4 regions of the Neobacillus sp. B4I6 genome follow, and region 2 is predicted to be linked to each of the others. Evidence: riboswitches for the same ligand, from Rfam matches in the RefSeq annotation. Region 2 holds a riboswitch; each other region holds the start of a gene.

Region 1 (8,222 bases), 390 kb from region 2:
GCTGACGAAGTGTTCGACAGCCTTTACTAGATAACGCTAAGATTATGGGTGTAAAAATGACATTGGTAATTTTGCAAAGCCTAGGTATAATACAAGCACCCATGCAATGATAAACTGAATCCAGAATACAGAAGTTCTTCTGTTATTAGCCACACGTCCAAGGATCATTTCAAATAATCCGATTATCCATAGACCTACAACCGCTTTTAAAATATACCACACGTCAATTCTGTAAACCGAAAACAGAAGTCCTACACCTGTTGCTATTATAACTAAGTATAATACTCGTAAGATCATTTGTAGAATTTTAAATCCTTTTGCTTTTCCACTTTTATGTAAGGAAATTGCAACGAAAAATAAAATTAAAGCTAAAACCCATGCAGTGATATGACCGTGAATCAATACAGTACCTCCTAATGAATGAAATTCATTTATTTCGACCTTATCATACCATAAAACATTAATAAAAACGAAAAAAGTAAGTCAATCTAGTAACAAACATGGATATGTTACCCTACTATTTTGAGGTGTTTAAAGAGTGCCTATTGCTTAATGGTATTTTTCAGTGTTCCAATCTTTTCAATGGTGACTTCCATCTGATCGCCAGGGGATAGAAATTTAGGAGGCTTAAACCCTTTTCCTACTCCAGCAGGTGTGCCGGTCGCTATAATATCTCCTGGTTCAAGTGTCATTCCGGCTGAAAGAACGGAGATAACCTCCTCAATTGGAAAAATAAAATTCTTTGTATTTGAATTCTGTCTTACTTCCCCATTTACTCTTGTTTCTATATGTAAATGGTTTGGATTTCCAATTACACTTTTATGGACAATCCATGGTCCCATTGGACAGGTAGTATCTAAGCTTTTACCAATGAAAAATTGCTTGTGTCTTGATTGTAAGTCTCGTGCGGTCACATCATTCAGAATGGTATAACCAAAAATGTAGTCGAGGGCCTCCTCTTTTTTTATCGCCCTTCCCTTTTTACCGATGACGACAGCTAGCTCCCCTTCATAATCAAGTTGATTTGTTACATCTTGATGGTTTAGGACTGTTTCATTCGGTCCAATAACCGTTGTAGGGGCTTTCGTAAAGACCATTGCATGTTCCGGGATATCTGCTTCACTTCCCATTTCAATCGCATGTTCTGCATAATTTTTTCCCACACAGAAAATATTCTTGTTTGGTCTTGGTATAGGAGCTAGCAAGGTGACTTCATCCAAGGAGACATATAAAGATGCAGCATGCCCACCACTAATTACCCAATCGTGCAAAACTTGGACTTGTTCGATAAAACTTTCTCCTAAATCGATACATTCCTGCATTGAAGAAGGAAAACTTCTCTTCCCTGTCCTTGCTTCTTCAGCAGAATTTAATAAAAGTACTTTTGATTCATCTTGGTCTACTAAACCAACAAATGTTTCTTGATTACGTTCTACTGTTACAAATTTCATGTTTTCACCTCAATTTTTAGTAATCACACCTTACCATATTAAAAGAAACAGATGAACCGAACAAATAAAAAGAATTATAAAAAGCTGAACCCTAATTAAATGGAATCAGCCTTAACTATTTTTAAAAGTATCAATAAATTGGATGATTGCTGGTCCTAATTTTTTGCTTCCTTTTCCCCGGGCATTCTCTTTTTACATCGTTCATTGATAAGTAATGCTGCACTCGATCCTGAACCTTATTTTCTGATAAAAACAACACCTTAAAGATAGACCAGAATAATATAATCGCCGTTAATAAGAAAAAAATCAGGAGCAGTCCAATCATTGCCGCCACTCCTCATTTTCTATAAACACGGACGACGGAATTTGAATTCCAGATGCCTCTAGACGATCATAAAATTTAGGGCGGACACCGGTAGGTACAAGCCTTCCGATTATTTTCCCTTCTGAGTTAAGTCCTTCTTGTTTAAAAGAGAAGATATCTTGGAGAACGATAATTTCTCCTTCCATCCCTTGTACCTCAGTTATATTGACAATTTTTCTTGTTCCGTCCTTTAAACGTGTTTGCTGTATAATCACATCAATTGCCCCGGCAATTTGCTCACGTAGTGCTTTTATCGGCAAATCTACACCAGATATAAGAACCATTGTTTCCAACCGAGCAATCATATCTCTTGGACTGTTTGAGTGCCCTGTAGCCAATGAACCATAATGTCCCGTATTCATTGCCTGCAGCATATCAAGCGCTTCTCCTCCACGTACTTCCCCGATAATAACGCGGTCTGGTCTCATCCGTAGTGAGTTCCTGACAAGATCTCTAATGGAGATGGCTCCTATACCTTTTATATTGGGCGGACGTGACTCTAGGGATATCACATGCTCTTGTCCCAATTGAATCTCGGCTACATCCTCAATAGTTACGATTTTTTCATCATCTGGGATAAAATTTGACAAAACAGTGAGTGTGGTTGTTTTGCCAGATCCTGTTCCTCCGCTGACAAACATATTTAACCGTGCTTTCACACAAGCATCTAGAAAGATAGCCATTTCCTCTGTGACTGTTCCAAAGTTAATCAAATCTTCAATCTGGTAGGGATCCTTTGAAAATTTCCTGATTGTTATAGTTGGTCCATTTAATGCCAAGGGGGGAATGATCGCATTAACACGCGATCCATCCGGAAGCCTGGCATCTACCATTGGAGAACTTTCATCTATTCTCCGTCCCAGTGGGGCAACGATTTTGTCTATTACACTCATGACATGTTCATTGTCTCGGAATTGAACTGGCGTTAACACCAACTTCCCTTTTCGTTCACAGTAAACTTGGTTGGGTCCATTCACCATTACCTCTGAAACATCTTCATCTAAAAGGAGGGAATTAATTGGTCCGAAACCAGTTAGGTCGTTGATTAGCTCATCATCTACTTTTTTCCGATCAATTTGCCCGCGGAATTCTTCATCTTCTTTTATTATTTCGACTGTCATTCCGTCAAACTTTGGAATGATTTCCTCAATTTCTTGCTCTTTTAACTCTTGCAAAATTTTCTTATGAAGAACATTCTCTAATTCCTGATGTTTGTTAGCTTTTTTCGCCTTTTCATTTTCCTCGTCCATTAAAGGTGTCTTCAACAATTTTCACCTCCGTGAAATAGAAATAGCCCCACCTTTACCAAAGGGGGGATAGAATTCATAGAACAACCATATATACATAGAAAACCTATGCAGACATAGAATATCTATTTTGAAACACCCTGATCTTTCGGTAACTGGCTGGCTTAGTGCAAATGCACCTTAGCCCCTGTAGCTTTGCGTCACTGATTTTCATCAGCTTTGCCTTTATCGAGACTCAGTGTTTATTTTTCCGACTGATCTCTTAATCACATAATAGAACGTTTTACCCTTATCGGATATCCTACTATTTTATCATTTTGCATTGTGAATCATAGGTTAATTGAACTATTTTATATTCATACCCCTAAAAACAAATAAATAAAAGTGTAAATAAACTTAAATGACCTCGGTTTCCAATATATTTGGGCGAATCAATCACATTAGCTGTGCCCATACATAGGATGTAGAAGATACTATGAAAAAAGGGTGTTGAAAATGCCAGCGATTGTTGGAGTTGCACAGGTCATTACACTTGGCAGCAGTTCTGTTTTCCATATTGGAGATGTTTATAAAATTATGCCATTTTCCAATGCAAAAACCTTTTCCGGTGCTGGTTCCTTTAACACAGGGGAAAGCTTACGGCTCCATAATAATGTTAGTTCCACGAATACCAATGATCCTGATGTATATGATCAAGGAATTGCACTTAATGCTTAATGAATGGGTGATTTTTAAATGAATTTCTATATCCAGCAGTCCATTCAGATTAATTTTATTAAAATTGGCGGGATTACCAATTCCTCCGTCCTACAAATAGGCAGTGCGGGGATTATCAAACCTACATCTCATTTATATAATACCGGTGGATTTACACAACCCGCACCAAAAACTTCAGGCTCTTTATTAGGGACACCAGCCGTACCATTACAAGCTGCTGTAAGAGAACAAGATAGGTAAGCTCCCTATCATATAGAAATCGATAAACTTATTGGCGAAATAATTGTGAGGTGATTACATGTATCAGGATTATTCCCAATATCTTCAATGGCTACAGATGTGTATTCAAGCACAGGAGCAGCGAATTCTAACTTTAGAGAACGCTCTCCAAAAAATGAAAGAAGATATCAAACAATTAAATGAAAAAAAAGCCATCCATGTTGATAAAATTGAATATAAATTTGATCAATTGAAAGTTGAGACTCTTGAAGGAACATTAAACATAGGTCTAAACCCATCCGAATTATCAGGAATCGAGGACTTCGCAGTACAAAATCAATCCTTAACCACACCAATATCACCCAAGGATCAAATGCAAAGATCAATGAAAATCGAGGAAGCTATTTACAGATATTTAGAAACAGATTTACCTCAATTAGTTGAAAATGCCCAAAGGGAATTAACCGTTCAACCGAATGATGAATATTTATCGTTCATAAAACAAGACATCATTAAACAGCTTCCTATCAGGATTGAACAACATATAAACGCCCATTCCTCTGGCAGCCGCTCTTTTGAAAATGCCCCTTCGGACGATTTAGTTATAGAAGCATTAAAAAAGGAAATTCAAAATGGGGTATTTGTTTTTTTCAGCAATTTACCTGAAAATATGAAAGGGATGAAATCAGAATGAACTTCGAGGTTTATAACCGAGAACTCTTTGTCCAAAACATAAAAATCACTGGGGTATCAAGCTCCTCGTTAGTAATGGTGGGAGATACGGAAACGATCCAATTGGCCTCAACCTTTGATACCCCTGCAGAATCGTTAATCATAGGCCCGTTTGTTCCCCTATCACCGGAGTGACCATCATGTTGCAGAGAACCTCTTGTGTAGACACTATAAATATTAAGATTGCCTCTTTTTCCTCTACGGTACAGCTAGGGGATTCCTGTATCATTAATGGACTTTCAAGAGCAATCGCTGTCCAAAGGGAAGCTGACGTATTTTATGGAAATGAGGGGAATTTATCCTCTTATCGAGTCTTTTCCGAACCTATTCCTTTTCTACCTATCAATGAACCTTTTTCATACTCTCGTCAAAATCCAAACCCACTAATTAAGGTAAGTAAAATTGATATTATCGGGATATCTTCATCTTCCCTTTTACACGTTGGGAACAGCCGCCATGTTTCCATGGAGGCTAGAGTTAAGCATATTCGACAGTTACTTCCTATTCAAAGAAAAGAAGAAGAAGTAGTAGAAGAACAGGGACAAAGATAAAAGCATAAGTTACTTTAAGAGAAAATGCCGGGAATATACTAAAAAGGATGTTTGTCATGCCAGCGATTATTGGTCCTGTCCAAATCCTTCACGTAAGTGGAGGTATAGTGCAATTTGGAGATACCGTGTATATCTCTCCAAAGAGCACCTCAAAGACAAATGCTGGTTCAGGTGCATTTAATACTGGTGGATTTATCGTATCGAATTCCGGATTAAGTGGAACCAATGTTCTTGATACCAAGTTAATTGACCAGCCAATTGTCGGGAATAATTAAAAAATGACATGAACCATCCTAAATGGTCTATGTCATTTTTTGTTCGTTTAATCCTCAACCTTCAAAATATGAGCTCCATCAAAGAAAAACAAGTACTTTTCTGTGACCTTTCTTTTCCATATTTGTTCAATTGCTCTTGTATATAAGTTAATTTGCATCTTGTAACGGTCTTCAAGTATGGACTTTGCTTGGTCAAACCCACCTTTATACCTGTCGGAAATTTGATCCGTTTTATAATCGACCAAAATAAGACCGTTTTCTTCCTCAAAGACACAGTCAATGATCCCTTGCACAAAAACAGATTCTTCTTCATCCTTCCAAGTGGGGTACACATCACGAGCAGGCATGGAAAGGGTAAAGGGAACCTCTCTGTTGATTGCTTTTGCGTTAAAATATCTAATCCCTAAATCTGAATGAAAGAATTCAACAATTAAATTTTTATCAATGACCTCTGCTTGGTCAGAGGTTAACAATTCGTTGTTTACCATCCATGTTAACTGTTCCTGGAGAGATTCTTGACTAACTGAATTGGTTAAATCTACGTGCTGCATAACCATATGCATGGCAGATCCCCGTTCAGCTGGACTTAATTGCTTTTCCTGCATAAATTTCGGGCGTTTAACTATCGACTTTTTATAGCGATTCACATGGTTCACAAGGTCCGTCCCACTTTGTTCATCTGCCATTTCTCTTTGGCGTTTCATTTCAGAAACGGATTGCTTGGAGCGATGGGCTGCGGCACTTGGGAAGGAATATTCCCAGTCTAAGCGCGACTTAATTTCTTCAACAAATGGCGACGTGGCTGGGACATGTTCCCCTTTTTGGACCATTTCAAGAAATTGGTCTTCATTCATTCCGATTTCTAATTCCGTCTTCTTGATTTCTTCTGCACTTATTAGTGAAATTTTCCATGAAGAAGGATGACTTGTAATTTCCTCAGGAACAAGGGCATTTCCCGTACCACTAAGCCTTAGTTCATTGGCGTCCTGATGGCGAACAAGCGCTGGTCCAATCCAGTCAATATAGCTTGAAACCGCTGCCCGCTCATAATCCTTTAACAACCATTCTGTATGGGAGGAAACTTCATTCCATTGGTCGATTTTTTTTTGCGCATCTTTAAGCGTAGCCGTTAAATAAAGTTTTTCTTTCGCCCTTGTCATCGCCACATATAACACGCGCATTTCTTCCGCGAGCATCTCCATTTTCTTTTTTCGCTTAAAAGCAATTTGCGGTAAGGATGGGTAAGAAATCCTTTTTTCCGCATTTACATACTTAGAGGCAAATCCGTATTCTTTATCGAGCATATATGGTTTCCGAACATCAGCCATATTAAAAGTCCGTGCCATTCCCGCCATGAATACAACGGGAAATTCAAGTCCTTTACTACTATGGATGGTCATTATCCGAACAACGTCTTCTTGCTCACCAAGTGCCCTTGCTGCACCAAGATCGTCCCCTCTTTCAATCATTCTCTCGATAAAACGAAGAAACCTGAACAATCCACGGAACGATGTTTGTTCGTATTGTCTAGCTCTGTCATATAATGCCCGTAAATTAGCTTGGCGCTGTTTTCCCCCTGGTAAACCGCCGACAAAGTCATAAAACTGGGTATCACGGTAGAGCTGCCAAATTAACTCCGACAACGAACCCTGTCTTGCCACCCCGCGCCACTCTGTTAGAAAGTCATAAAAGCGGCGCAGCTTTTCGTAAAATTCGGCCGTATTTTTGGCTTCTTTACTCTTGCAAAAAGCGGTAACAGCCTCCCAAAAAGAGCCTCGCTTCTGATGAATGCGGATGATTGATAGTTCTTCTTCGTTCAACCCAACGATGGGTGAGCGTAAAACAGCTGCAAGCGGTATGTCTTGGAAGGGATTATCAATAACTCGTAGTAATGAAATCATAATTGCCACTTCGGTTGCATTAAAATACCCTGTTGAAAGATTAGCATAAATAGGAATCCCTTGTTGCTTAAACTCTTCGATAATTTGCGGAGCCCAAGTCATTGAACGGAGCAGGATGACTGTATCCCGATACATAAACGGCCGATTGGATTTGGTTTTTGTAGTATATACCGGTGCTCCACTTGCTACTAGCTCTTTTATTTTAGAAGCAATTATCCTCGCTTCGAGTTGGGATTGTTCAAGACCGATAGCATCAAATTCTTCTAGTTCTGACACCTCTGTCTCGGTTACAGGCGACCCATTATCCTGGGTATTTTGATCAATAAGCAAAAGTTCTACCGGATAGGGCTCATCGTCTGGATACGGTGCGCCAGCACGCAACTCTGCCGCCTCATCGTATTCGATTTCACCAACTTTAATCCCCATAATTTGTTTAAATAAATAATTGGTTGCATCGAGCACTTCTTTTCGGCTTCGGAAATTTCTTGCTAGATCAATACGTAGTCCCGTAGAATCTCCGTCGGCTTTAAAGCGATTATACTTGCCTAAGAAAAGGTTCGGCTCAGCCAAACGAAAGCGATAAATCGACTGCTTAACATCTCCGACCATAAACATATTACCATTCAACTCATCCTTTTTAGTTACAAGCTTTAGGATGGTTTCCTGGACCATATTAGTGTCTTGATATTCATCGCAATAGACCTCTTTAAAATGCCTTTGGTAAGCGAGTGCCGCCTCGGATGGAAGAAATTCTCCCTCTGCTGA
Region 2 (8,222 bases):
ATAACGGGTTTGTTTTTAATCCTGTTCAGTTAAGATGACAGGGCCATCTTTTGTAATTGCAAGTGTATGTTCGTATTGTGCTGAATATTTTCCATCAATGGTCCTTGCCGTCCAGCCATTGTTGTCCATCTTCGTTTGGTATCTACCTACATTAACCATGGGTTCAATTGTGAAGACCATACCTTCTTTAATTCTTGCGCCTTTTCCTGGCAGCCCGTAGTGTGGAACATCCGGCTTCTCGTGTATCACTGCTCCAATCCCATGGCCAATAAAGTCTCGAACAACAGAAAAACCTTCGCTTTCAACATAGGTTTGAATTGCGTGTCCGATATCCCCAATTCGATTGCCGACAATCGCCTGTTCTATCCCTTTATAGAGTGCTTCCTTAGTAACATTTAATAGACGTTCGGTTTCCTCGGATACCTTTCCTACTGCATAAGACCAGGCGGAATCAGCCAAAGCACCATTGTAATTGACAACCATATCCACTGTCACAATATCCCCATCTTTTAAAGGTTCCTTCCTTGGGAAGCCATGGCATATTTCGTCATTTATACTTGCACAGGTTGCATATTCATAACCCTTATAACCCTTTTGTTCTGGTGTTGCTCCATTTTTCTTAAGAAATTCTTCAACAAATACATCGATTTCCCAAGTGGTTATACCTGGTTTGATTAATTTTCTGATTTCTTTATGACAAGCTGCAAGTATTTCTCCTGCCTTTTTCATTGCATCAATTTCACGTTGTGATTTAAGGACAATCATTTTAGGAGGGTCCCCTTCCTTTTTGTTTATTTTTATGTAAAATATTCAAAATTGTTATTCGTCTAAAAGCAATACCTTTTAGTGAATTACAATTGACCACTATTGGCAACACTATTAATATTAACCCTATCCTGTGATTTTTTCAAAAATACTTTATATGGTGAAACTTTTCTCAAAGTTCATTTTATTGTCATATTCCTTTGTTCTTCATATGGTGCTTTTCTATTCTTTTTGATAGAATTAATGTAAGTGAATAAAAATTAGGTGTGTGAGAATTATGATCGGTGATCGCGTAAAAAAATTTCGCTTAGAAAAGAAAATGTCACTTTCCGAACTTGCTGCTCAAGCAGGCGTGGCAAAATCTTATTTAAGCAACCTTGAAAATAACAAACAAGAGAATCCTTCTATAAAGTTTCTTGAAAAAATTGCAGTTGTCTTAAATATTCCTGTTGATCATTTAATACATGAAGAAGTCAATAAAGCGGAATTAGACATTGATTGGATGAATCTTGTCAAAGATGCAATGAATTCTGGTGTTTCCAAAGAACAATTTCGTGATTTTCTTGAATTTAACAAGTGGCGAATTAATCAAAACGATAAATAATAACCTGCTTTTTAAAAACGTCTGTTTCAATTTGAAAAAAGAAAAGCATTCTACAAATACTCCCATTTGTAGAATGCTTTTTTTATTTATGTACACTGTCGTTCCGTGATTAACTCATAACCTCTTGTTGGCTAAGGAAGTCACGAACTGCTTTTATGGATAATCCCAAGTCTTTTGCTTCTAATATGAGGTCCATCCATTCTTGATCGATTACTTCTACTTCACTTTTTGTAATAACCATTTTTCTCACTCCTAAAATACATTGTGTATTCCAGGTAGCCCGGCCATCATAACAAGTCATACTTGCCTTAGATCCTCGGCTTTGCGTCCCTGCTTTTCAACAGGTTTGCCTTTTTCTGATACTAATACAACTTAAGTATGACTGTATTAGCTTATCGTTCTTATGTGATAGGTCGATTTACTTAATCCTCATTGATATTATATCTAGTGCTATTTTAGTAGGGTGTTGTAATTTGTCGCATTATTTTAATTTTTGCACATTTTTTTCTAACAAATTATGCCAAATATCTACAAAAATATACCAATTACAGCTTAACTCCTTTGATGTTCCATAACTAAGGTCTAGAGCTTTAGACGAAATTCCTTGCCATTTCTTTATTTCCTTGTGGAAACTAGAATAATTTTACAATTCATATGACTTTAAAATTTGTCTAAACTGTGACAATTAGCATATAATTAAACAACGAAATAATAAACTTAATATTGTTAATTTTTAAAATAATGGTGGTGAAGCATTGCGATGACCCTTATTCATGTATTAAACTTTTCCATTCCGATTGCGTTTATTGTGTTTGCTGGGTATGTATTAGACCGCATGTGTAAACCAGATCCCCCGAAAGATAAAGCTGGTGAAGAGTGAATCTATTTATTAGATTCCACTTTCAGACAGCTTTTTCTTTTTTAATAATAATTATTTTCACTCCAATCAGGGAATGCTACTTTTGATGACGAAAGGAGTGTTGAATTTGGCACGTGGAGAACATTTTGAACATAAAAAGAAAAACCACCCAGGTAATTTTCCAAAAGACAGTTTAACGGAAAAACATACGAAAGAAGCTGTTGGAGACGAAGAATTCCTAGTGGTAAGGGAAGCATTTAAAAATCGAGTGGAAGATGAGGAAGAATATCGCGGTGACACAGCTCGTTTGCTGCCCGATCAGACAGAGTAAAAAGGCGTGAGCACTTCACGCCTTTTTATATCCCTAGAATTGGCCTTTTTCCATACTTAAATTTCTAATAAAATGTGAAAATTCAATTGTTTTAAGCCAATTAGCTGCTCTTTCGATATCCTTGGAAAACACCCTGTCTTGTTTAATCGAAGCTACCTGTTCGCGGCCCTTGTCATAAAAAACCCTGGTATGAGATGCCATTTTTTCGATCCCGCGAATTTCAACCGCCTGCATGGCACAAATTAGTTCAATTGCGATAACTCTGCGTGCGTTCTGGATAATTTGATAAGCATGCCTAGAAGCAATTGTTCCCATACTTACATGATCCTCTTGATTTGCGGAAGAGGGAATCGAGTCGACACTGGCAGGATGTGCGAGTGTTTTATTTTCTGAAACAAGCGCTGCTGCCGCATATTGCATAATCATTGCACCCGATTGCAAACCAGGTTCAGGACTTAGGAAAGCCGGTAAATCATTAAGCTGTGGATTGACTAATCTTTCAATTCGTCTTTCCGAGATATTTGCTAGTTCCGCTACGGCAATCTTCATAAAATCCATCGCAAAAGCTATGGGCTGCCCGTGGAAGTTCCCCCCAGAAATCACCTTTTCTCCATCATCAAAAATTAATGGATTATCCGTTGCTGCATTCATTTCGATCTCTAATTTTTCTTTCACATAATCCAAGGCCTGCCAAGATGCCCCGTGGACTTGTGGAATGCAGCGGAGAGAATAAGCATCTTGAACCCGTAACTCGCCCTGCTGTGTTGTCAATAAACTATCGCTTAAATAACGACGAATTCTCGCTGCTGTGTCAATCTGCTGTTTGTATCCCCTTGCGACATGAACTTCTTCTGCGAATGCATCGATAATTCCGTTTAACCCTTCCATTGTCATTGCAGCAATCAGCTCACTTTCATGTGCTAACTGTTCTGCCTCCAAGTAACCAATAACACCCATTGCTGTCATCGCTTGAGTACCATTAATTAGAGCTAGACCTTCTTTTGCTTCCAATGTTACGGGTAAAATCCCTTCTAACTGGAGCGCATCAAAAGCATCGATTTGCTTACCTTTGTAAAATACCTCTCCTTCCCCAATTAGAACTAAGGCAAGGTGAGAAAGCGGGGCTAAATCACCGCTCGCACCAAGGGAACCTTGCTGTGGGATGACAGGAATGATATCTTTATTCACTAACTCTAATAACTTTTCAATGACAATCGGTCTAACTCCAGAAAAGCCCTTTAGTAGTGCGTTAGCCCGAAGAAGGACCATGGCTTTAGAAACAATTTCCGGAAAAGGATCACCTACCCCGCACGCATGGGAACGAATTAAATTAAGCTGCAGGTCTTGAACATGATTCTTATCGATAAGTACATCGCTGAATTTTCCAAATCCAGTCGTAATTCCATAAACTACCTTTGATTCTGAAACAATTCTTTCTACTGCTTCACGGCTCTTCTTAACAGCTTCCATACTCTTGTCTGAAGCATTAACCTTTTGCTTGCCATATAATACATCTTTCATCTGCTCTAACGTTAAGCTTCCACCTGTAAGTGTGATCATATTGTCTCTCTCCTCTACCACTGTAGTATAATAAAGAAAGAGGCTGGATTCCGAATCTATTTGATTTGGAGTCCAGCCTCTTTTATGATTAATTGATTGAATATTATTAGATGCCTCATGGGATCATTCCATTCCTTAACTATCTTATTGATAATTATTGTATGTGATGAAAAACTTATTTGTCAATTTAATTTTCTGAATTTTAGCACGATAACACTTTAGTACGATAACACTCTAGTACGATAATAATGAAAAGCGGAAGCGCCGGTTTAGCGGCGTATGAGCTACAACGATTTAAAATAAAGGAAAGTTCCGTTATACTATAAAAAGGTCAAAATGGATTTACCCGAAAGGAGTTACTATGAAATCTCTCGTACTTGCAGAAAAGCCAAGTGTGGCTCGTGAACTTGCTCGTGTCCTTGGCTGCAATCAAAAACATAAAAGCTATATGGAAGGCAATCAATATATTGTCACATGGGCCCTTGGACACTTAATCGAATTAAAAATGCCCGAGCATTATGACACGAAATATAAAACATGGAATTTGGAAGATTTACCGATCATTCCACAAAAAATGGGCTTGATGGTCATGAAGCAAACGAACCATCAATTCCGTGCCATTGAAGCGTTAGCCAAACGGAAAGATATTAACGAATGTATCATTGCAACGGATGCAGGTCGTGAAGGCGAACTGGTTGCCCGCTGGATTCTTGAAAAGCTCCACTTTAACAAACCTTTAAAAAGATTATGGATTTCTTCACAAACAGATAAGGCTATAAAGGATGGGTTCAAACAATTAAAACCAGGCAAACAGTTTGAGGACCTCTACCATTCAGCAGTTTGCCGAGCAGAGGCTGATTGGTTAATTGGTCTAAATGTGACAAGAGCATTGACCACCAAATACAAGGATCCTCTATCTGCAGGTCGGGTTCAAACCCCTACGCTTGCACTTGTTCTTGAGCGTGAGCAGCAGATTCAATCCTTTGTACCAAAGGAATATTGGACAATTCGGGCAGAAATCGGCCCGCTTTCAACTGATTGGGAACGAGACAATGAAAAGCGCATTTTCGATAAAGTAAAAGCGGAAGCGATCCAATCGAAAATCAATGGGAAAAAAGCTGTGCTTGAAAAAATTGAGCGAAAGAAAAAATCAGAGCCGCAGCCTCTACCCTATGATTTAACAGAGCTACAGCGTGATGCCAATAAGCGATTTGGTTTTTCTGCAAAAAAGACTTCGACCGTCTTACAGCGTCTTTACGAGCAATACAAATTAGTTACTTATCCAAGAACCGATTCACGCTATTTAACAACAGATATGATGAACACAATGACAGACCGCCTGCAAGGAATGGCTTCTGGATATAGAGATGAAGTCCGCCCTCTTCTTGCAAATAGGGGTATTGTGCTTGCCAAACGCGTTTTTAACAATGAAAAGGTAACGGATCACCATGCCATTATTCCTACGGAACAACGGCTGAATCTTAGTGAACTCGATTCAGATGAAAGAAAACTATACGATATCATTGCTAGACGGTTCTTAGCCTTGTTTTTACCTGCTTATGAATATGAAACCATTCAGGCTACCTTCAAGGTAGAAGGTGAGACATTTACAGCAAAAGAAACAAATGTAATCGATTTGGGCTTTAAGAAAGTCTTAGGAAAAGAAGATACTGAACATGCTGTAACTGGCCTGCAAAAATTAGCCCAAGGTCAGTCCTTTACGGTTAAAAATAGCTCCATCAACCAAAAATGGACCGAACCACCGCAGCGCTATTCTGAAGCGGATGTTTTAGCTCAAATGGAGAAATTCGGTTTAGGAACCCCAGCAACCAGAGCAGAAATTATTGAAAGACTTGTGGAAACAGAAGTTGTTGAACGGCAAAATGGGCGCTTCCATCCAACGAAAAAAGGCAAACAACTAATCGACCTTGTCAATGATGAATTAAAATCACCAGAATTGACAGCCAAATGGGAGCAGGAACTGGAACGAATCTCAAAAGGAAAGGCAGACCCAAAAGCCTTTTTACAAAAAATTCGCCGTCAAACAGAGCAGCTGGTTTCTGAAATTAAAACGAGCGACAAAACGTACCGGGCTCACAATTTAACCGGCTCGAGATGTCCAGAATGTAACGAATTCTTAAAGGAAAGAAATACAAAGGATGGGAAAATTCTTGTTTGCTCAAGTCCTGAGTGTTCTTACCGGAAAAGAAAGGATCCGAAGCTTTCCAATCGCCGCTGTCCACAGTGCCATAAAAAAATGGAGATTCATGACGGGAAAGCAGGCGCCTACTTCCAATGCCGCCGATGCAATGTCGTTGAAAAAGCAGAAGACAAGAAAAAAGCAGTCAATAAGAAAGAAGCACAAAAACTTGTCCAGAAATATACGCAAAAAGAGGATTTTGGAACAAGCTTAGGTGATTTACTGAAACAAGCCTTAAAAAATCAAGACTAACAAAATGAGTTGTCCGATAAGTGATTGGAGCGGAAGGTACGAGATCCTCGAAAATGCTATCGCATGTCAATAAATCATAGAAAATTGTACAAAATGTTCACATTTGCCTAATTTGTATTATAATTAACTTACAAAAGTTAATATTATAAGGGCGGTGGAAACAATGGAATTATCCCAGTTCATGGCTCCAACTTCATTGTCAGGAATTATTACATTTTTAGTCCTATTTTCCGCAGGTGTTTATTTAAATATAAAAGTATACGGCAGCAAGTTGCAGTAAAGATAAAAATCTTTACTGTTTTTTTGTTTTATCAGGTATCCTTTTGCTAAATGGCTTTCAGTTTCTTTTTCCAATTGGAAACGCTACAATAAAGGAAGATTCAGAAGAAAAGGAGACGTACATATGAGTGAATTTCAAAAAAACCTTGAAAAATACGCTGAACTAGCCGTTAAAGTAGGCGTAAATGTTCAGAAAGGTCAAACCTTAGTCGTAAACGCCACCTTAGATGCGGCTGAATTTGTTCGTCTGATTGTTAAAAAGGCATACGAAACTGGTGCACAAAATGTCATCGTTAACTGGAACGACGATACCGTTACGAGAACAAAATATGACTTAGCTCCCGATGAGGCATTCCTTGAGTACCCTGTTTGGCGTGCCAAAGAAATGGAAGATCTAGCAGATCAAGGCGCTGCCTTTATGTCGGTTATTTCCACTAGCCCTGATTTGCTAAAAGGCGTGAATCCAGAACGGATTGCCAACTTCAATAAAGCTGCTGGAAAAGCACTGGCGAATTACCGGAAGGCAGCACAATCAGATAAGGTGAGTTGGACTGTTATTGCAGCTGCCGCGCCGGCATGGGCAGCTAAAGTTTTCCCGGATGAGCCTGCTGAAAACCAAGTAAGCAAACTTTGGGATGCGATTTTCAAAGCCGTGCGTGCAGACGTTGAAAATCCAGTAGAAGCTTGGAAAAAACATGATGAAACACTTCATGAAAAAGTTCATTATTTAAATGAAAAAAGATACCAAAAGCTCCATTACACAGCTCCTGGTACAGATTTAACAATTGAACTTCCTGAAAAACACATCTGGGTGGGCGCAGGCAGTGTAAATGAGAAAGGCTTCGAGTTTATGGCAAACATGCCGACAGAAGAAGTGTTCACTGTTCCTTATAAAACAGGTGTTAATGGAACAGTTGCTAGCACAAAGCCTTTAAGCTATGGTGGAAATATTATTGACCGCTTTTCGATTACGTTCGAAAATGGAAAAATTGTTGGGGTAAAGGCCGAAGAAGGCGAAGAGATCCTTAAGCGTCTTGTCGATACAGACGAAGGCTCACATTATCTTGGGGAGGTTGCACTTGTACCATATAACTCACCCATTTCCCAATCAAATGTCCTGTTCTTCAATACACTGTTTGATGAAAATGCCTCAAACCATTTAGCGATCGGCAGTGCCTATGCTTTTTGTATCGAAGGCGGCAAGAAAATGTCTTCCGAAGAATTGAAAGAGAACGGTCTGAACGAAAGTATCACTCACGTTGATTTCATGATTGGTTCCACGGAGATGGACATCGATGGAATCACCGCTGATGGCAAAACAGAACCCGTATTTCGAGGCGGAAACTGGGCTTTCTAATCTAAGCACAAAAAG
Region 3 (8,222 bases), 1.5 Mb from region 2:
AATATTTGTTGGAAATAGTAACGTGATGCTTGTCCTTTTTCCCTGTTGGCTTGTTACACTGACTTTTCCCTTCATCGTCTCAACAATTCGGTAAACAACCATCATACCAAGACCAGTTCCTTTGGTATCTTTCGACGAAAAGTACGGCTCCCCGAGCCGATTTTTCTGTTCTTCGTTCATGCCGATGCCTTCATCTTTAATGGTGATTTTAATGGTGGAATCTTTTTGAAAACAAGTAATCGTCAGCTCTCCACCGTTTGGCATTGCTTCAATACCGTTTTTAAGGATGTTAATCAACACCTGCTGGAACAGTCCTCTATTTCCCTTCAAGCTGCAAGCGATGATTTCCTTTTTCAATTGCACACCGTTCATGCTGGCGAGCGGCTCGATAAGTTGCAAAGATTTTTCGATTTCTTCCTTTATCTCCAATTCCTCCATATTTTCCGGTGCAGGCTTGGCAAACGTCAAATAATCGCGGATGATGCTGTCCGCCCTGTCCAACTCTTGCAGAGCGATACTGATGTATTCCTTTTGTCGCTCATCGGCATCTTTCATCTCGCAAAGAAGCTGCATGAATCCTCTTGCCGTCGTGAGGGGATTCCTCACTTCGTGGGAGATGCTCGCTGCCAAGTGGCTGACCACTTCCATTTTTTCCATTTTTACAACCCTGCTCATTAAAGCATGCTGCTGCCGGACGGTTTCAAGAATATAGCCAAAGACATAAAGTCCGCCGGTTTGGCTGAAAATATAAGCGAGACAGAAAAGGACGGTATAGGAAATATGGTAAAAATAATACACGCATGCCAACCACCAGATGCTGATAAACAGCATGAACGCGGCAAGAAAGAGCAGTCTCTCTTTCATCGCAAGGATTTGAAAGCGGTTGCGAAACAGGGTGAACAGTAGACAAAAAAGCAGCACCGTTGAAATAGTGAGCCATAAATAATCGTTGCCCTCCAGAAACCGCAGGACAAGGAACAGGAATAGGAGGAAAAACCAAACTCTGATAAATCTCATGGCATAGAAACTCCCAAAAGCCAGAGGGATCAAACTCAGGTTAAAGATGAATCCGTTTCCCAATTCGATGGGAAATAGGATGTTCGTGGCGATCATCACACTAATCATCACGAAAACCGTTCTTTCGATTTGAAGCTGCTCAATATTCCTTTTATATAAGGTGTATTGCAGAAATAGGATATTGAACAATATAGCGAGTATATTAATCAAAACATGAGTGGTGTTTTCCATTCTAGATGTCTCTCTCTTTCGACAATATATTTCTTTAAAGATTTTGATTTTTAAATATAAATTAAAGAGTGATTTTAATACTATCATTACGTTAATTATATTTGAATTTACATCTAATGAAAAATTAATAAAACTTAACACATTGTTAGTAAAACTGATAAGTAGGATTTTTACTGCTCCCTTCACGGAGGAATTAAAATTAATTAGACAATGACCATTAAACCAGCATAGTGAACTGAACTTTTAATAAATTTGTTACTTCCTTTTCAATATAGGAAATCGACTTTTTTAGGTTGAAATTTGTATTTTTGACAAAATTTCCAAAATGTTGGTGAGTACTCCCTGAATAAAAAATCTTTCCTAACAAAAAATATGTATAGATCAGGAGGGAATCGCATGGTAAATATAATGGAAACAATCATGGATGCCATGAAATCACTGACAGTTCAAGACGAAGACCAACCTCTTCATGTCGGAGAAGTGATGGCATGCTGGATTTACTTATCTGGACTTGAATTAGCCAAAGTATCTGTTCAAGCAGGTATTAATACCACGACGGATGATGAACTAAAAGCAATACTTGAAGAAGATATGAAGCTAGGGGCCAGTCAAAGGGAACGGCTCCATGATTTCATGATTAAGGAAGGAATTACATTACCTCCTGCCCCTGAAGATATGCCAAAATCAGACCCTAACAGTATTCCACTTGGTGTTAAATTAACGGATGATGTGATTGCAAACGAATTATCTTTAAAAATCATTAGTTTAATTATGCGTGCTGCTGGTGCTGCTTCCGAATCAATTCGTACAGATGTCGGTTTATTGTTTATTCAGTTTCAAGCAGAAAAATTTGCTTTCGCAACTAGATTAAAACATTTAATGCGCAAACGCGGATGGATTAAGGTGCCACCGTTTTACGTTCCACAAGGTTCCCAAAAGCCATTAAGTTAGGGGTAGCGTAGAAAGTAACATGTGGCCAAGAACACACTAAGCTCTTCCAAGGCTAGAAGAACCTGAAAAATACTAATAAAAAATATTAAGTTTTTGCAAAAAAATTAATCTATTTGTTAAGGCTAACGGGGGCTTTAGTTTAAAAAAGAAAAAGCCTGTATCGATGATAACTTAGTTATCATCAATACAGGCTTTTAAATTTAATACTTTTTGATACTTATCTATAGATAACTTCCTAGATGGTCATTAAACGCGTTTTGTTCCAATATATCTTGGATGCCAATATGGGTTATTTGTGCTTGTAATCATGACTCCTTTTGAAGAAGAAGACATAATCATTTTACCATTCCCGATATACATGGCAACATGTGTCGGGCGACTTGCCTTGGTTGGAGCAAAGAACATTAAATCTCCTGGTTGTATATAATTATAGATACGATATCCGTTTCCATAGAACATTTGAGCCGCTGTACGGTTTAGCGTTCTTCCAGCTTTTGCATAGGAATATTTAACAAGTCCTGAACAATCAAAGCCATATTGTGACATTCCGCCCCAACGATAAGGTACTCCTAAATTAGACTTTGCAACCGAAACTGCTTTTGAATTATAATATGCTGCTTCCGCTTTATCACCCATGTTAGCGAACAAAGAGCCGCAAGAAACGATAATGACAAATGCTACGATGAATTTCTTTAGCATGATTGTTACCTCCTAGTGTGATTTGATAGTTTAAATATACTAGGAAGGTGTAACAGTGACATCTCAGCAGAATTACAATTTCATTACAAATTATATTGATATAATTTGTATGCTTGTCTCCTTTTGTTTAATAAGAAAATCTAACTAACGGTGCTCTAATGTCACAGATGTTTTAATTATTTATTCAGGTATAAATAATTTAATTTTTGGAATTTTTGTACTATAATGGTAGTATAAAAAAATTTAAGTGGGTGAATAGTGTGCCGTTGTATCAGATGAAGGAAGTTTGGACACCGTTGAAATTCATTAATATTAAATTCTTTAAAAGTGAAAACAGGCAAATTTTCGTGAAAATTTGGAAAAGTCGCAGAAAGAAAATTAGGTTTCTTTAAGACAGTTGGCATAGCTCCATCTGTTTTTTTATTAGAAGGGGACCGCAATATAACTAAAAGAAGCATTGCCGTATTTAATGGAATGGTTCCAAGATTTAAATCATGCATTCTACAGGCAATAGAAGAAAAGGATGAGGACTGGGTCCCGGTTAGTGGATCATGTCAAATAAATAAAGCTAATCCACTTAAACAATATTAGGGAGTAGCTTTCTTTCACTATATTTACTATATGATTCAACTCGATTGCGACCTTTTTGTTTTGCTTGATATAGTGCCCTATCTGCTTCACGGATTAAATCCTCTGGATTAGAATTAAAATCTGGAATTATTGTAGCAGCGCCAACACTGACTGTAAGGAATTTACTAACATTAGACCCTACATGAGGAATATGTAACTCTTCAACGGTAGAGCGTATTTTTTCTGCCACAATACAAGCATCATTTATAACTGTTTCCGGCAAAATGATTGCAAACTCTTCACCGCCATAGCGAGCAACTGAATCTGTTCGTCGCTTAACGGTCTCCTCTAAAATACTTGCTACTTGTTTTAAGCATTCGTCACCGCCCATATGACCATATGTATCGTTAAACTCCTTAAAAGAATCAATATCAAGCATAATTAGCGATAGTGGTTTACTGTAGCGTACAGCCTGTCTCCATTCTCGAATCAAATATTCATCAAAATAACGACGATTAGCAATGCCTGTTAATCCATCTCTATTCGAAAGATCTTCCATCTCTTGATAAGCTTCTATAAGGTGTTGTTCAGCTACCTTTCGTTCAGTAATATCAGTTACCATTCCGATGACATAGGATAATTCATCATTTTTTCCAGGAAATAGAGATGAAGTTACTTTACCCCAAACCAATTGTCCGTCCTTACGATAATAACGCTTTTCTAATTGATAATGGTCGATTTTTCCTTCCAATAATTCATTCAAGAGTCCCATAATTATAGTAGTATCATCGGGATGACTAATATCACCAAAAGTAATATTTTGTAATTCTTTCTCACTATACCCAAGCATATCTTGTAACTTTGGATTAGCCATAACAGGTCTGCTGTTTTTATCCATGAGAGTAATACCAATAGGCGATTTCTCATATATAACTTGAAACTGTTCATTAATTCTTTGTAATTCCTTACTTTGATTCCTATCTTTTTCCATAAATAATTTCACTTTGTCAAACTGTTTACCACACCACCAAGCGAGTGTTAGCATTATTGGCAAACCTATAAATTCAATAGTATCAACGTATCCATCTCTAGAAAAATAATAGGTTATATACAAACAATTAGTAATTAGAACAAGAATAAACGCAGTTATGCTTCCTTTATATTTCATTTTCATCACTTATCCTGTAATCAACTCTTTTATCTTTTACATTTTTTTATGGATAGGGCAAAAAACGACTTACATTTTAGTAACTTTCTGACGTTTTTCCATAGTATGATGGACTCCATTATTTATTAAGAAAATCTCTAATTTCATCAACGGATATTTCCAGCGCTAGAGCTTGCTTAATAAGCTCCACCCATTCATTATCTAGTTCTTTTTCACATGTTGGTACGATCATAATACAACCTCCTAAAATATGTACAATTTTAGGCAACCCAGCGATCATAGTTTAAAACCTTAGACCTGTAGCTTTGCGTCCCAGTCTTTCGAAAGGTTTGCTTTTAACTAATTAAAGAATTAAAATATTAAGGCTCATAGTACAATGGTACTATATGTTTTCTAATAAACAAATAAATATAATTCTAAAAAGTTCGACATTAATTGACAGAAACGTTGATTTAACAATAAAAAAAGCGATGCGCTACCTAAAGCATTGCTTTTATAAATGTCTTTATTGTTGCGGGTACTCCAAATGAGAACGGCTTAATATGAACTGTAGGTATTTTCTATTGAAAACCTACTTAAAAATCAACCCCAAACAACTTAAGTTCCTCCGAATCATGAGGGAGGGTAACCATCTCTTCAAACTTCATTCCGACCTTTTCAAGCAGTCTCGATGACCCATCATTGTCCTCAGAGGTAATCGCCACAATCCGCTTCAGACCCAGTTGTTCCCTTCCATAGACAAGCGTGGCTGAAGCTGCCTCAAAACCATAACCTTTAGTTTGAAACCTTGATAAAAAAGCAAAACCAAGATCGACATCGTCTAAAGAATCGCGTTTAATCAATCCGCAAATCCCAATCGGGGTCCTTCCTTCATCTTTTAGCTCCGTCATATAAAGACCAAAGCCCAGCCGGGAGTACATCTCCATCGGTCCCGTTACAATGTAGTTCCTAGCATCCTCTAACGTCCGCACCCCTCGATCACCGATGAACCGTATCCAAGAAGGACCATTCAAAAGCTCGAGAATAAACGCGGCATCATCTTGCGTTAACCAGCGAAGGACCAATCGTTCTGTTTCAATCACTTTCAACTAAAATACACCTCATTTGATTGTTATTTGTGAAAAATTCATAACTAAGTCAAACTATATCATGTATCCTGAAAAGGAAGATGGTAGAGCAATGGTTTTTTCACTAGATCAACTAAAATATCCTAGCACCATCTTAAAGGATGATTAATCATGGAGCAGATTAGAGAGGAGAGCACAATGACGACTAATTTTATAAAATTAACTGAACCTACCTCAAACATCGTTGAGGTGTTTAATCGTTGGGAAAACGACCCAGCATTAATTCCGTTGACTCGCCCGAACCAAAACCAATCGGAAATGGAACGTCGTGAAGAAATGTCCCTGGTGGACTTAACAAAACGCCTGGAAGACCATCACATCTATCTTATCTATCTGAATGACCAGTTAATCGGTGAAATGAACTATGTAGTCGATCCGAACTATCTTTACAAAAAAGAGCCTGGGACCGCCTGGATTGGGATCACTCTTGGTGAATCCGAAGGACGAGGCAAAGGGATTGGTTATGATGCGATTCAATATATGGAGGAACAGATTAAGAAGCAAGGGCTGAAGCGGATTGAATTAGGCGTGTTTGAATTTAACGAACAAGCACAGAAACTCTATCAGAAGCTGGGCTACAAAGAAATTGGCCGGATCGAAAAATTTACCTATTGGCAAGGTAAAATGTGGACGGATATTCGAATGGAGAAGTATCTATGATATTGAAGTAGATGTAGGTAGATTTCCAACAAATATATCTAAAATAGCATATAAATTTGCTTTTATATTTAACAATAAATAGCTGACTAAAAACACTTGGGATTTCCAAACGTTTTTGTCAGCTATTTATTCTTTGAAAATCCTATTATTTAGGGAATAAATCTAATGGTAAAAAAGCACTATAAAATTAGCCGCTAAAATTTACGTTTTAGGAAGCAGACGATCCTACTTACGTTACTTCAAATGGTGGCTTATTTGAAACATCAAGGAAAATCTACATATGATCACGGAGGAGGGAATACGATGACAAACCGTAATAACAATCGAAATCAGCCCCATACTGGCGGTAATAAAGCAGATACAGAATTTGGAGGCGAGCTGACACAAAGTAAAAAAGCTAGGAAACAAGCCGCAAGAGATAGTAAAAAATAGTTAAGTGTAATGGATAACCTTCGTCTAAGGAATGGTTATCCATTTTACTCTGTCTTGATGCTTTTACTTCCTGCGTTATCGACATCCCCCGGCTAATGGAGAATAGGCATGAACACCGATCCCGATCGAAGCCTCCGCGTGAATCATCGACAGAGAGTCCACATCGGTCAGGGCGTACAGGACGGCCAGTACGGACAGGGGGTTTTTTGAAAATGAACTCAATTTTCGCTCCTTATACCTCACGCACGGTTGCGACCAATCCTTGGCTTCGAGATGAATTCCAGACTCAGAAAACCTCGATACTGCAATTGAATTGTTCGCGTGTATCAATCCTGGATACTGCTAAGGAAATCTCACGATTTCCTCCAAAACAAAAACCGCCTTTCGTAAAAGGCGGTTAAAAAACAGGTCTTATATGTGTGGATGACAAAAATTATCAATTAGCTTAACACCCTTCGTCACCAGTTGCACCCGGTTGTCTTTGTAGGTTAGCTTGTGGAACAACTTGTGAATCAAGATTTTTCGGGGCGTGACAGGCACAACTTATTCTTTTTGTGCAATCTCTTTTCTATTTGGAGCAAGAGGCGGTTGTTCTAGCCATTTATTTTGGACCATAATATTAAACCATTTCTTCGTTACCATAAGATTTTTTAGAATTGTCGTCTCATATGCAGCGACAAGGTCTGTTCGCATGGCAGAGGCTAAACCTGTTCCGTGATAGTTTTGGGCTGCTTGAAACAAGAAACCGATATGATACAACATTAACTTATCGGAAAAAGGAGAATCGGTTGAAGCCGTTACTTCTGTTTCCCATGACTTCGGAGCAGGTAAATTATCCGTTTGCATAATTTTTGTAAGGGTTTTTATTTGTTGGTCCGAAACTTTTTCGGCCTCCTCTAGAAATTTCCTTACTTCTTTTGATTGTGCGACTTGACTGAATGCGATGGAAAGCGTTTTTGACATAATACTTTTTTTAAGATTGAAGGAAATACTGATGATTTCTGTCGCTGCTAACATTCGACCCTTTCCGAAAAATCCATCCAAGAAATCGTTGCTGGACACATATTCAGGGTTTTTAGCTGGATAAAATAAAGGGTCTCGCTGAAAACTGCCTTTCTCTAGCAATAACTCAATCGTTTGATGATACATTCTTTTCCCGTCATTATCACACGCGTCGTAAAAATACCGTAAATCCTTTCTTACAGAGACGCCTAATGAAGTGGAATGTCCGAGCAAACCATGTAATGTCATGATATGTAAATAATTGAGGCAAAATATATCTGTGAACAACCGCTGTTTCCCTTTATAGAGATCAGATTCAGTAAATCCAATCGGAACGGGAAATCCCTCGTTTTCTAAAAAGGTAA
Region 4 (8,222 bases), on a different contig from region 2:
TATTGTTAATGTCAAAATATATATTTTGTTATTATAAATGTTGTTTTATTTTATATTGTTAATGTATATGATGTATAATTTTGGTGCTTTTGAAATCTTTTGGGATTTTCAATCTTTTCTTCATTTAAACCTTATATATTGACTCATTAGGTTACCCAGAACAAATAATTTTTAGTGGTTTGTCAAAAAATCAGCCTATTTTTTTTAAGCAGGGTAAACATTAGAAAATGAACTAGGAGTGTTAGGATGGAAAATAAAGAGAGTAGCAAAACACTTAAAACAAATTAAATGGATCAACCTGAAAAATATGAAACATCCAATCAAAGTTTGTTTGATAAATTTGAAAGTGGGAGAAATGTGGATCCTATCCCTATGGAAGACCTAAACGAAGAACAACAAGAAGAAAAGATTCCTTATGAAACAAAGGATACTGTCTCCAGTGATAAAAAATAATTTTCGTCTATTATAGGCATCTGGAAATCCCTCTATGTAAACCGTCCATAATTTGACGATTTTCTTTTTTTTCAAAAATCCTATTCCTTCATTTCCGTCTAATTCCATATGGTGAAACCCAGGCTTTTCATTTCTTAATCAATGTGCTGCTCTGTTACAGATTGATCATTCACAGCTATTAGGTCAAATATATTGTGAGTTTTTTCCCGCCGTTACTGGAATAATCTATAATACATAGTGTGTCGTCCAACAATTCAAATGGAATATTAGCATTCTTGGAGTTAAAGCGAGTTAAAAATTAGAAATTATAGCAGAGAAAAAAGAACTAAGAAATGTACTTTTAGCGGTTCTAACAATTTTGTTGTTTTATTATCAATAAATAAAAGTGAATAATAAAAGTACCATAGTTATTTTTAATTTATAGGAGGAATAAAGGAGTGATTATAAATGCGAGTCATGGATTTTTAGAGTAAAAAAAGCTAGACCTATTTATTTTTGTGAATAGGTCTAGCCTTTTATTGCTATCAATGTGAAAGTTTCGCTTAAGAGAAATAGTTTCCGGGAAACGGCTCACTTTTTTAAACCTGAGTTAGGTTAAATGCAATATAAAGGTGATTCGAAAGTTATTTTTTTTCAATAACACCGTACTCTTCTAACAATTTTCTTATTCCCATGTTAATTAGTTTGGATTTATCCCCTTTTTCTCCCCTGGAAGCGATTTTGTCCACTTCCACAGCTAAGTCTGGATCCATATAAAAGGAGGTAAAAACCTTCTTGTTTTTTCTCTTCGTAAGTTTCTTTCCGGAAGCTAAATCTCGGAGATAATCATCGTCTTCATAATTATCAACAACAATGTTATTGTTTTTATTGTCATTAATAACATATGTTTTATCTATATTATTTTTATTATTGTTGTTTTTATTGAAGTTCTTGTTTTCATCAACATTAATAACCTTGTTTTCGTCTTCATAATTATCAACAACAATGTTATTGTTTTTATTGTCATCAATAACATATGTTTTATCATTATCCTTAAAATCAACATCTTTATTAATGTTATTTTTATTAACGTTTTTGTTTTCATCAACATTAAAAACTTTGTATTCGTTTTCATTGGTATCTACCTGCTAGTGCCATCTTCATTTTTATCATATGAATTAAAGAACGCTTGGGTAGGATTAGGCTTTTTAATTCGATCTTTGAGGCTGTTTTTGGCTGACACGTTCTTTCAACTCCTCTACAAAGGGAAAGTAATATTCTAGGGCGTTTCTTAATTCTGCATTTCCTTCAAAACCTTTGATTGCTAAACGTCTAGTAGAAGCTTTTCTTTTTATGATCGTATTGAATTTAAAATTAGGGTAATCCTCCTCAAGCATTTTCTTTGGCTCTTGAATCAATTAAAGAGAATAGGATACCTGCTGTTTTTAATGAAGGGTTATAGCGCTCTTTGGCTCCTTCGATAATTTCCAAAAATTTTGGAATGGCATAATAAGCAAACATAGAACCATCAAACATGACTATAGCGAAACTTCCAGCTTCTGAATATGTACTAAGAGGCTTGGAAAACAGACCATCGCTCAAATGACTTATCATAATGTTATGAATAACATATGTTATCGTTATTATTAGCGTTTTGTTGTTTTTATGATTACACAATGCTTTTAAATCTAAGGTAGTACTTTCGTTGTTATTGATATGGTATATGGTACCAGTTATTTTTAATTTATAGGAGGAATAAAGGAGTGTTTACAAATGCGAGTCATGGATTTTTAGAGTAAAAAAAGCTAGACCTATTTATTTTTGTGAATAGGTCTAGCTTTTTATTGCTATCAATATGAAAGTTTAGCTTAAGAGAAATAGTTTCCGGGAAACGGCTCACTTTTTTAAACCTGAGTTAGGTTAAATGCAATATAAAGGTGATTCGAAAGTTATTTTTTTTCAATAACACCGTACTCTTCTAACAATTTTCTTATTCCCATGTTAATTAGTTTGGATTTATCCCCTTTTTCTCCCCTGGAAGCGATTTTGTCCACTTCCATAGCTAAGTCTGGATCCATATAAAAGGAGGTAAAAACCTTCTTGTTTTTTCTCTTCGTAGGTTTCTTTCCGGAAGCTAAATCTCGGAGATAATCATCGTCTTCATCATTATCAACAACAATGTTTTTGTTTTTATTGTCATTTATAACATATGTTTTATTTATATCATTAATATCATCATTTTTATTATTGTTGTTTTTATTGAAGTTCTTGTTTTCATCAACATTAATGACTTTGTTTTCGTCTTCATCATTATCAATAACAATATTTTTGTTTTTATTGTCATAGTTCTTGTTTTCATCAACATTAATGACTTTGTTTTCGTCTTCATCATTATCAACAACAATATTGTTGTTTTTATTGTCATCAATAACATATGTTTTATCATTATCCTTAATATTAACATCTTTATTAATGTTATTTTTATTAACGTTTTTGTTTTCATCAACATTAATAACTTTGTTTTCGTTTTCATTGGTATCTACCTTGCTAGTGCCATCTTCATTTTTATCATATGAATTAAAGAACGCTTGGGTAGGATTAGGCTTTTTAATTCGATCCTTGAGGCTGTTTTTGGCTGACACGTTCTTTCAACTCCTCTACAAAGGGAAAGTAATATTCTAGGGCGTTTCTTAATTCTGCATTTCCTTCAAAACCTTCGATTGCTAAACGTCTAGTAGAAGCTTTTCTTTTTATGATCGTATTGAATTTCACATTAGGGTAATCCTCCTCAATTGCTTCTAACATAACTTCATTTTCTTTGGCTCTTGAATCAATTAAAGAGAATAGGATACCTGCTGTTTTTAATGAAGGGTTATAGCGCTCTTTGGCTCCTTCGATAATTTCCAAAAATTTTGGAATGGCATAATAAGCAAACATAGAACCATCAAACATGACTACAGCGAAACTTCCAGCTTCTGAATATGTACTAAGAGGCATTACAGTTTGCTCTGAGAGTGCCGGAGGCGTATCAATAATGATCCAATCATAATCTTCCATTACCGGCTCTAATGCTTTCTGCAAAGCATCCAATCTGAGATGTTTTTCAAACATTTTTCTAGGCAGAGTAGCAAGGAAATCGTTTGAGGGAATCAGATCGAGATTTTCTTTGATTTTGATAATATAAGACCTAGCATCTTCTTCCAATATGGCCTCAAGAACGGTCTTTTCCTCAAACGCATTGCATATGTCATATTCGCCTGTTAGGAAACTAGTTAAATTTCCTTGACCGTCCATGTCAATGGCCAAAACCTTTTCATCTTTACTTAAGAGAAAAGAAGTGATGCCGCTGCTAGTCGACTTGGAGCAGCCGCCTTTACTGATTCCAAACGTTATTATTTTTGCTGTCAACACTTTCACCTCTATCAATGTATATTTTGTTATATATTAAATCTTTAACTATTTTAGCATGATTGTACTAATATAAAAAGATGCTATTAACAACATTATATTTTATGTTATTACATAATTTGATAGAGTTTGCAAAACATATGTCAATATATATATTAAAATATGTATTATTAATGAGCCATAATTTTTATCGTCGATAATATTTAAATAAATATATTCTCTTGCTAACAAGAAATAATTCTACTTTTAAGGAACTTCCCCTAGTAAATTGGATGTCAGAAATGATTTTTTTAATTAAGTTCATTAATAAGAGATAATTATATATGTTAACTTATATTATGTTGTATAAATTGTTTTTATCTTTATTGGTGAATACAAAAGATATTAACTAAAAAAATTTGAGATAGCGAGTATAAATATTTAATTTGAGGTACATAATAATAAAACACCTTGTTGGAGAATAATATATTCTATTAATATATTTAAAACATATGTCATTATATATATTAATGCATATTGTATCAATGGTAATTTTTTTGATTTTATTCATTAAAGATTAATATAGAACACTATTTTAGTCTTTAGAAAGGATTATTTTAATAGTTTCCAATGTATCCATTAATGATTAGAATGGTAATCATTATCACATTTAGGGAGAAACACTTATATTCTGAAAATGAATTTAAAGTATATGTTAATTTATATGATGTAAAGTGTTTTAAATATAAATTAAATTTAATTTCGTTGAGGATATGGTCATTTCTATATCTAATTATTTTGAGAGATAAATCTAATAAATAAAATACCTATAAATCGTTTTTAAATGAAAAGATCGTGAAGAACACCTTCTGTATTCGGGATAAAATAAATATTTTAATAATAACTTTAAAGTATATGTTAATACATATGTTATTAAATATTTCATGATATGATTTATCTTTATTTTCATTGAAAATAACATTATATCTGTTAAAGTTTACATCAATATATGCAAGGATTTAAAGTTGGATCTCCTATATTTGAGATAAAATAAATATTGGATAATATTTTTTAAAACATATGTTGATATATATATTATAATATAAGATAGTAATATTTTTAATAATTAATTTATCATATATATTAATATATATGTATAAATGGATTTCCAATTCTATAATTTAGAAATGATTCGAGTAAACAAAATATAAATTAGCAAATACGATTAATATATATGTCATTATATATGTTGAATAATAGTTTAGCGTTGTTTCTATCAATGAATTCAATTCATAATTCAACAATATATCTATAGATACAATTGTTGTTAGTTGCGCTCTTCAAAGTGAACACGCTCCTGTTATTCAAGCACTTCAAACATTAAGAGGAGTTGCAGAAGTAACTGCCGTTACCTTAGTAGCTGAAATTGGACAATTCTCTCGCTTTTCAAATCCTAGACAACGAATGTCATATGCTGGTCTCGTCCCGAAAGAATATTCCAGTGGGTCAAGTCGTTGGCAAGGTTCGATTACCAAAACCGGAAACTCTCAAATTCGTCGTTCCATAGTAGAAGTTTGTTGGTCTTATCGTCACCGACCATCTCATTAAAGGTGAATTGCTTAAACGTCAAGAAAATCAAGATCCAGAGGCAAAACGTATTGCTTGGAAGGCTCAACACCGTCTTCATATGAAATATCATCGCATCTCTTCTAAAGGAAAAGGTGGAAAAGTAGCTGTTGTTGCTGTTGCTAGAGAATTACTAGGCTTTATTTGGGCTATTGCTTGTTCTATTGAGGAGAAACAAATAAGTGAATTTAATGTTGCTTAAGTAGATTGAAAGTAAGTCATAGATGAAATTTATTGAGTAGTAACTTTTTGATTGAAAATTGAAGATTTGGCTCGAAGGCAAACTTCCGGGAAGGAGAACCCTCATGTTCAACTATGCACTAGGTTTAAAGACTGAATGTGCGCCGTTAGTCCGAGGCAGCTCGGTGGCGAGCATTTAGTATGCAAAATGATTTACCAGCAAAAATGTCTATTTTTATGAAAGACATTTTTGAATATTCCCATAAAGGTGCAAAAATAATGATTAAAAATGGTTGGATGGAAGAACCGCCTCAAATGGAAGAACGAAAGCAAATAATTAAAAAGTAAAAGCCCTAAAACACTTGAGATATAAATTTTCCACTAGTGTTTTTTAATCAAATTCTTCTTATTTTATTATGTAACGAATGCGATTCTTCAAGATGAAGGTTGCCTTTTTCTTATTTCACAAGAAAGATTGTGAAATATTACACTTAAACTATCGGGGGCGTTAGCTCAAGAACGGTTTTGTTGCTTCGGCAGCCTTTTTTCGTTGTTCCACTAACGGGGCAGTTTAGTAGAAGAAGAAAGATGAAAATCTATCTCTCTTTTATGTCACATAGGACCCATATTGCGTACTACACTCCATTCTAAAAATCATAGTCATTTGAAAGCATTATAGCGTCATTTAATTGAAGAATTTCCTTTAAAATTTTTTCCTTTAAGGTTTCATTTTTACATTTGTATAATTCATCAATTAGTCGACCTATTTCTTCCGATAAAATCAGTTTTATATCATTCATGAATATATCCTTTCTAATAGGACAGATATTTATTTATTAAAATTATAAGTTTAAGGGTCTCGATAGTAAAATAATAATGGGAACAAAGTTCAAAAAAATTCTAATATCAGTAAATATTATCTATAATACTAGTATAATCCATAAATTGTACGATAAAGGCAAAATCATTGAAAAATGATGACGCAAAACTATAGGGGCTAAAATCATGTTGGATGATTATGCCCGCCAGTTACCGAATACAGGTCTCTTACGATTTATGAATAAAATTTGAAGGGGACATATATAATGGACACGCAAATAGTAACAATTAGTTGGAAGGATGACAGTAGGGGGTAGGGTTATGGAAACAGCAAAAAGAATTGGTATAGAAAATGAACAAGTACGTACCTCGCGTCAGAAGAAATGGATTTTACTTGGGATCCTTGTTCTTTTATTCATTTCTGTGATGTTAAGCATAGCTGTAATAGAAGTTAAAAAAAGTAAATCTAAGCCGTTAGTGTTAATAAATCCAACAGAAAAAAATTTTACTAAAACAAAAACAGTGTCAGGTCGTGTTGTACAAAGTCATGCTGAAACGATTTATTTAAATGCAGCAAAAGGATCTATACAAGAGATTTTTGTAAAAGAAGGGGAAACAGTTACAAAAGGACAAAAGCTCTTTTCTTATGAAGGCTCAACAGTCGCGGCTGAGCTTGGACAAGTAGAAGTAAATAAAAAGCTAGCAGAAACAAGTGTTACTCAGATGAAAGAGCAAATCACTTCATTAGAGCAGGATATACGAGAAGCTGTGTCAACCACTACACCTGATACAACCACTACAACTGATACAACTGATACAACTGATACAACTGATACAACTGATGCAGTTGATTCAGCTAACATAGCTACTAAAGCTATCACGATCCAGTCACTTCAAGCTGAACTAAATAAAGCAAAAGCTGAGCTCCGTACAGCAGAACTAAAAGTAGAAAAAAATACGTTGCAGGCTGAAAAGCTAAAAGCTGAGCTCGAAACATTAACTGTCATCAGCAACACTGCAGGTGTAATATCAAACCTGAACCAAAATGTAGGTCAAGGTTTTCGAGCAAAAGAAAATCAGCAACTAGCAATCATGCAAATCGCTTCTAATGATCCGTTTCAAATTGAAGGAAAGCTCACAGAAGTAGAAAAAGCAAAAATTACATCAGGCCAATCTATTACAGTAACTTCTAAAGTAGTAGCAAATAAGAAATGGAAAGGGAAAATTGCGGAGGTTAGTGATTATCCTACATATAAAACAACTGCAAATAAGGATAAAGATACACAACAAGAAACTATTCCATACTATTCCTTTAAAGCAAGTCTAGATTCACAAAAGGGCCTATATCCTGGCTACTATACCACGCTTGATGTAGTAGTACAGTCAAAGCAGTTGTTAGCAGTTCCTGAAACGAGCATCATGGGCTTTGGAAAATCGACCTATGTATATGTACAAAAGAAAGGAAAGATTCAGAAACAAAAGGTAGAAACTGGTCAAAATGAAGGCAAATGGGTTGCCATACTTACGGGGTTAAAGGAAGAAGACAAATTAGAAGAAAATCCATCCTGGATTGTTCGCTTTGGTACTTCTCTTTTTGATTAGTATTTCACAGGTAAATTATGGTAGTGATTGGATTAAAAAGAACAAAATATTGCTGTAGACACAAATGTTATTTTTCAAATTAGACATTAAGAAAAGCAAGTATAATGGACATGCCAGTGTAATATTAGCTGGCTTGTTTTTTTATATAGTATTATTTATCAAAGTAACTCACCAAT

What was found. Region 2 has a riboswitch for cyclic di-GMP ahead of QF028_RS21970 (anti-repressor SinI family protein). Riboswitches for the same ligand answer to the same signal wherever they lie in the genome.
Region 1: it holds a riboswitch for cyclic di-GMP, as region 2 does, so the genes downstream of both, QF028_RS19865 (CpaF family protein) here and QF028_RS21970 (anti-repressor SinI family protein) in region 2, are expected to answer to the same signal.
Region 3: it holds a riboswitch for cyclic di-GMP, as region 2 does, so the genes downstream of both, QF028_RS29550 (anti-repressor SinI family protein) here and QF028_RS21970 (anti-repressor SinI family protein) in region 2, are expected to answer to the same signal.
Region 4: it holds a riboswitch for cyclic di-GMP, as region 2 does, so the genes downstream of both, QF028_RS01140 (efflux RND transporter periplasmic adaptor subunit) here and QF028_RS21970 (anti-repressor SinI family protein) in region 2, are expected to answer to the same signal.

Annotation. Positions count from the first base shown of each region.
Region 1 is NZ_JBNPWB010000002.1:3,583,544-3,591,765, forward strand. Features, by position in the region: gene QF028_RS19850 (YisL family protein) at 43-402, opposite strand; gene QF028_RS19855 (fumarylacetoacetate hydrolase family protein) at 543-1,451, opposite strand; gene QF028_RS19860 (hypothetical protein) at 1,582-1,776, opposite strand; gene QF028_RS19865 (CpaF family protein) at 1,773-3,065, opposite strand; cyclic di-GMP riboswitch class I at 3,210-3,296, opposite strand; gene QF028_RS19870 (spore germination protein) at 3,558-3,779, shown strand; gene QF028_RS19875 (spore germination protein GerPB) at 3,798-4,019, shown strand; gene gerPC (spore germination protein GerPC) at 4,078-4,692, shown strand; gene QF028_RS19885 (spore gernimation protein GerPD) at 4,689-4,865, shown strand; gene QF028_RS19890 (spore germination protein GerPE) at 4,871-5,281, shown strand; gene QF028_RS19895 (spore germination protein) at 5,338-5,556, shown strand; gene addA (helicase-exonuclease AddAB subunit AddA) at 5,604-8,222, opposite strand, start outside.
Region 2 is NZ_JBNPWB010000002.1:3,976,150-3,984,371, forward strand. Features, by position in the region: gene map (type I methionyl aminopeptidase) at 16-765, opposite strand; gene QF028_RS21965 (helix-turn-helix domain-containing protein) at 1,043-1,369, shown strand; gene QF028_RS21970 (anti-repressor SinI family protein) at 1,479-1,610, opposite strand; cyclic di-GMP riboswitch class I at 1,641-1,730, opposite strand; gene QF028_RS21975 (hypothetical protein) at 2,347-2,559, shown strand; gene hutH (histidine ammonia-lyase) at 2,593-4,119, opposite strand; gene QF028_RS21985 (DNA topoisomerase III) at 4,481-6,571, shown strand; gene QF028_RS21990 (aminopeptidase) at 6,975-8,207, shown strand.
Region 3 is NZ_JBNPWB010000002.1:5,514,367-5,522,588, forward strand. Features, by position in the region: gene QF028_RS29530 (ATP-binding protein) at 1-1,248, opposite strand, end outside; gene QF028_RS29535 (DUF3231 family protein) at 1,645-2,199, shown strand; gene QF028_RS29540 (C40 family peptidase) at 2,446-2,898, opposite strand; gene QF028_RS29545 (GGDEF domain-containing protein) at 3,476-4,636, opposite strand; gene QF028_RS29550 (anti-repressor SinI family protein) at 4,755-4,868, opposite strand; cyclic di-GMP riboswitch class I at 4,897-4,980, opposite strand; gene QF028_RS29555 (GNAT family N-acetyltransferase) at 5,212-5,724, opposite strand; gene QF028_RS29560 (GNAT family N-acetyltransferase) at 5,902-6,423, shown strand; gene QF028_RS29565 (hypothetical protein) at 6,727-6,855, shown strand; gene QF028_RS29570 (DUF3231 family protein) at 7,399-8,222, opposite strand, start outside.
Region 4 is NZ_JBNPWB010000001.1:215,700-223,921, reverse strand. Features, by position in the region: gene QF028_RS01180 (hypothetical protein) at 1,641-1,829, opposite strand; gene QF028_RS01175 (ParA family protein) at 1,822-1,968, opposite strand; gene QF028_RS01170 (hypothetical protein) at 2,382-3,074, opposite strand; gene QF028_RS01165 (ParA family protein) at 3,040-3,840, opposite strand; gene QF028_RS01160 (transposase) at 5,125-5,427, shown strand; gene QF028_RS01155 (hypothetical protein) at 5,435-5,647, shown strand; gene QF028_RS01150 (DUF3231 family protein) at 5,827-5,973, shown strand; gene QF028_RS01145 (hypothetical protein) at 6,273-6,425, opposite strand; cyclic di-GMP riboswitch class I at 6,573-6,662, shown strand; gene QF028_RS01140 (efflux RND transporter periplasmic adaptor subunit) at 6,766-8,046, shown strand.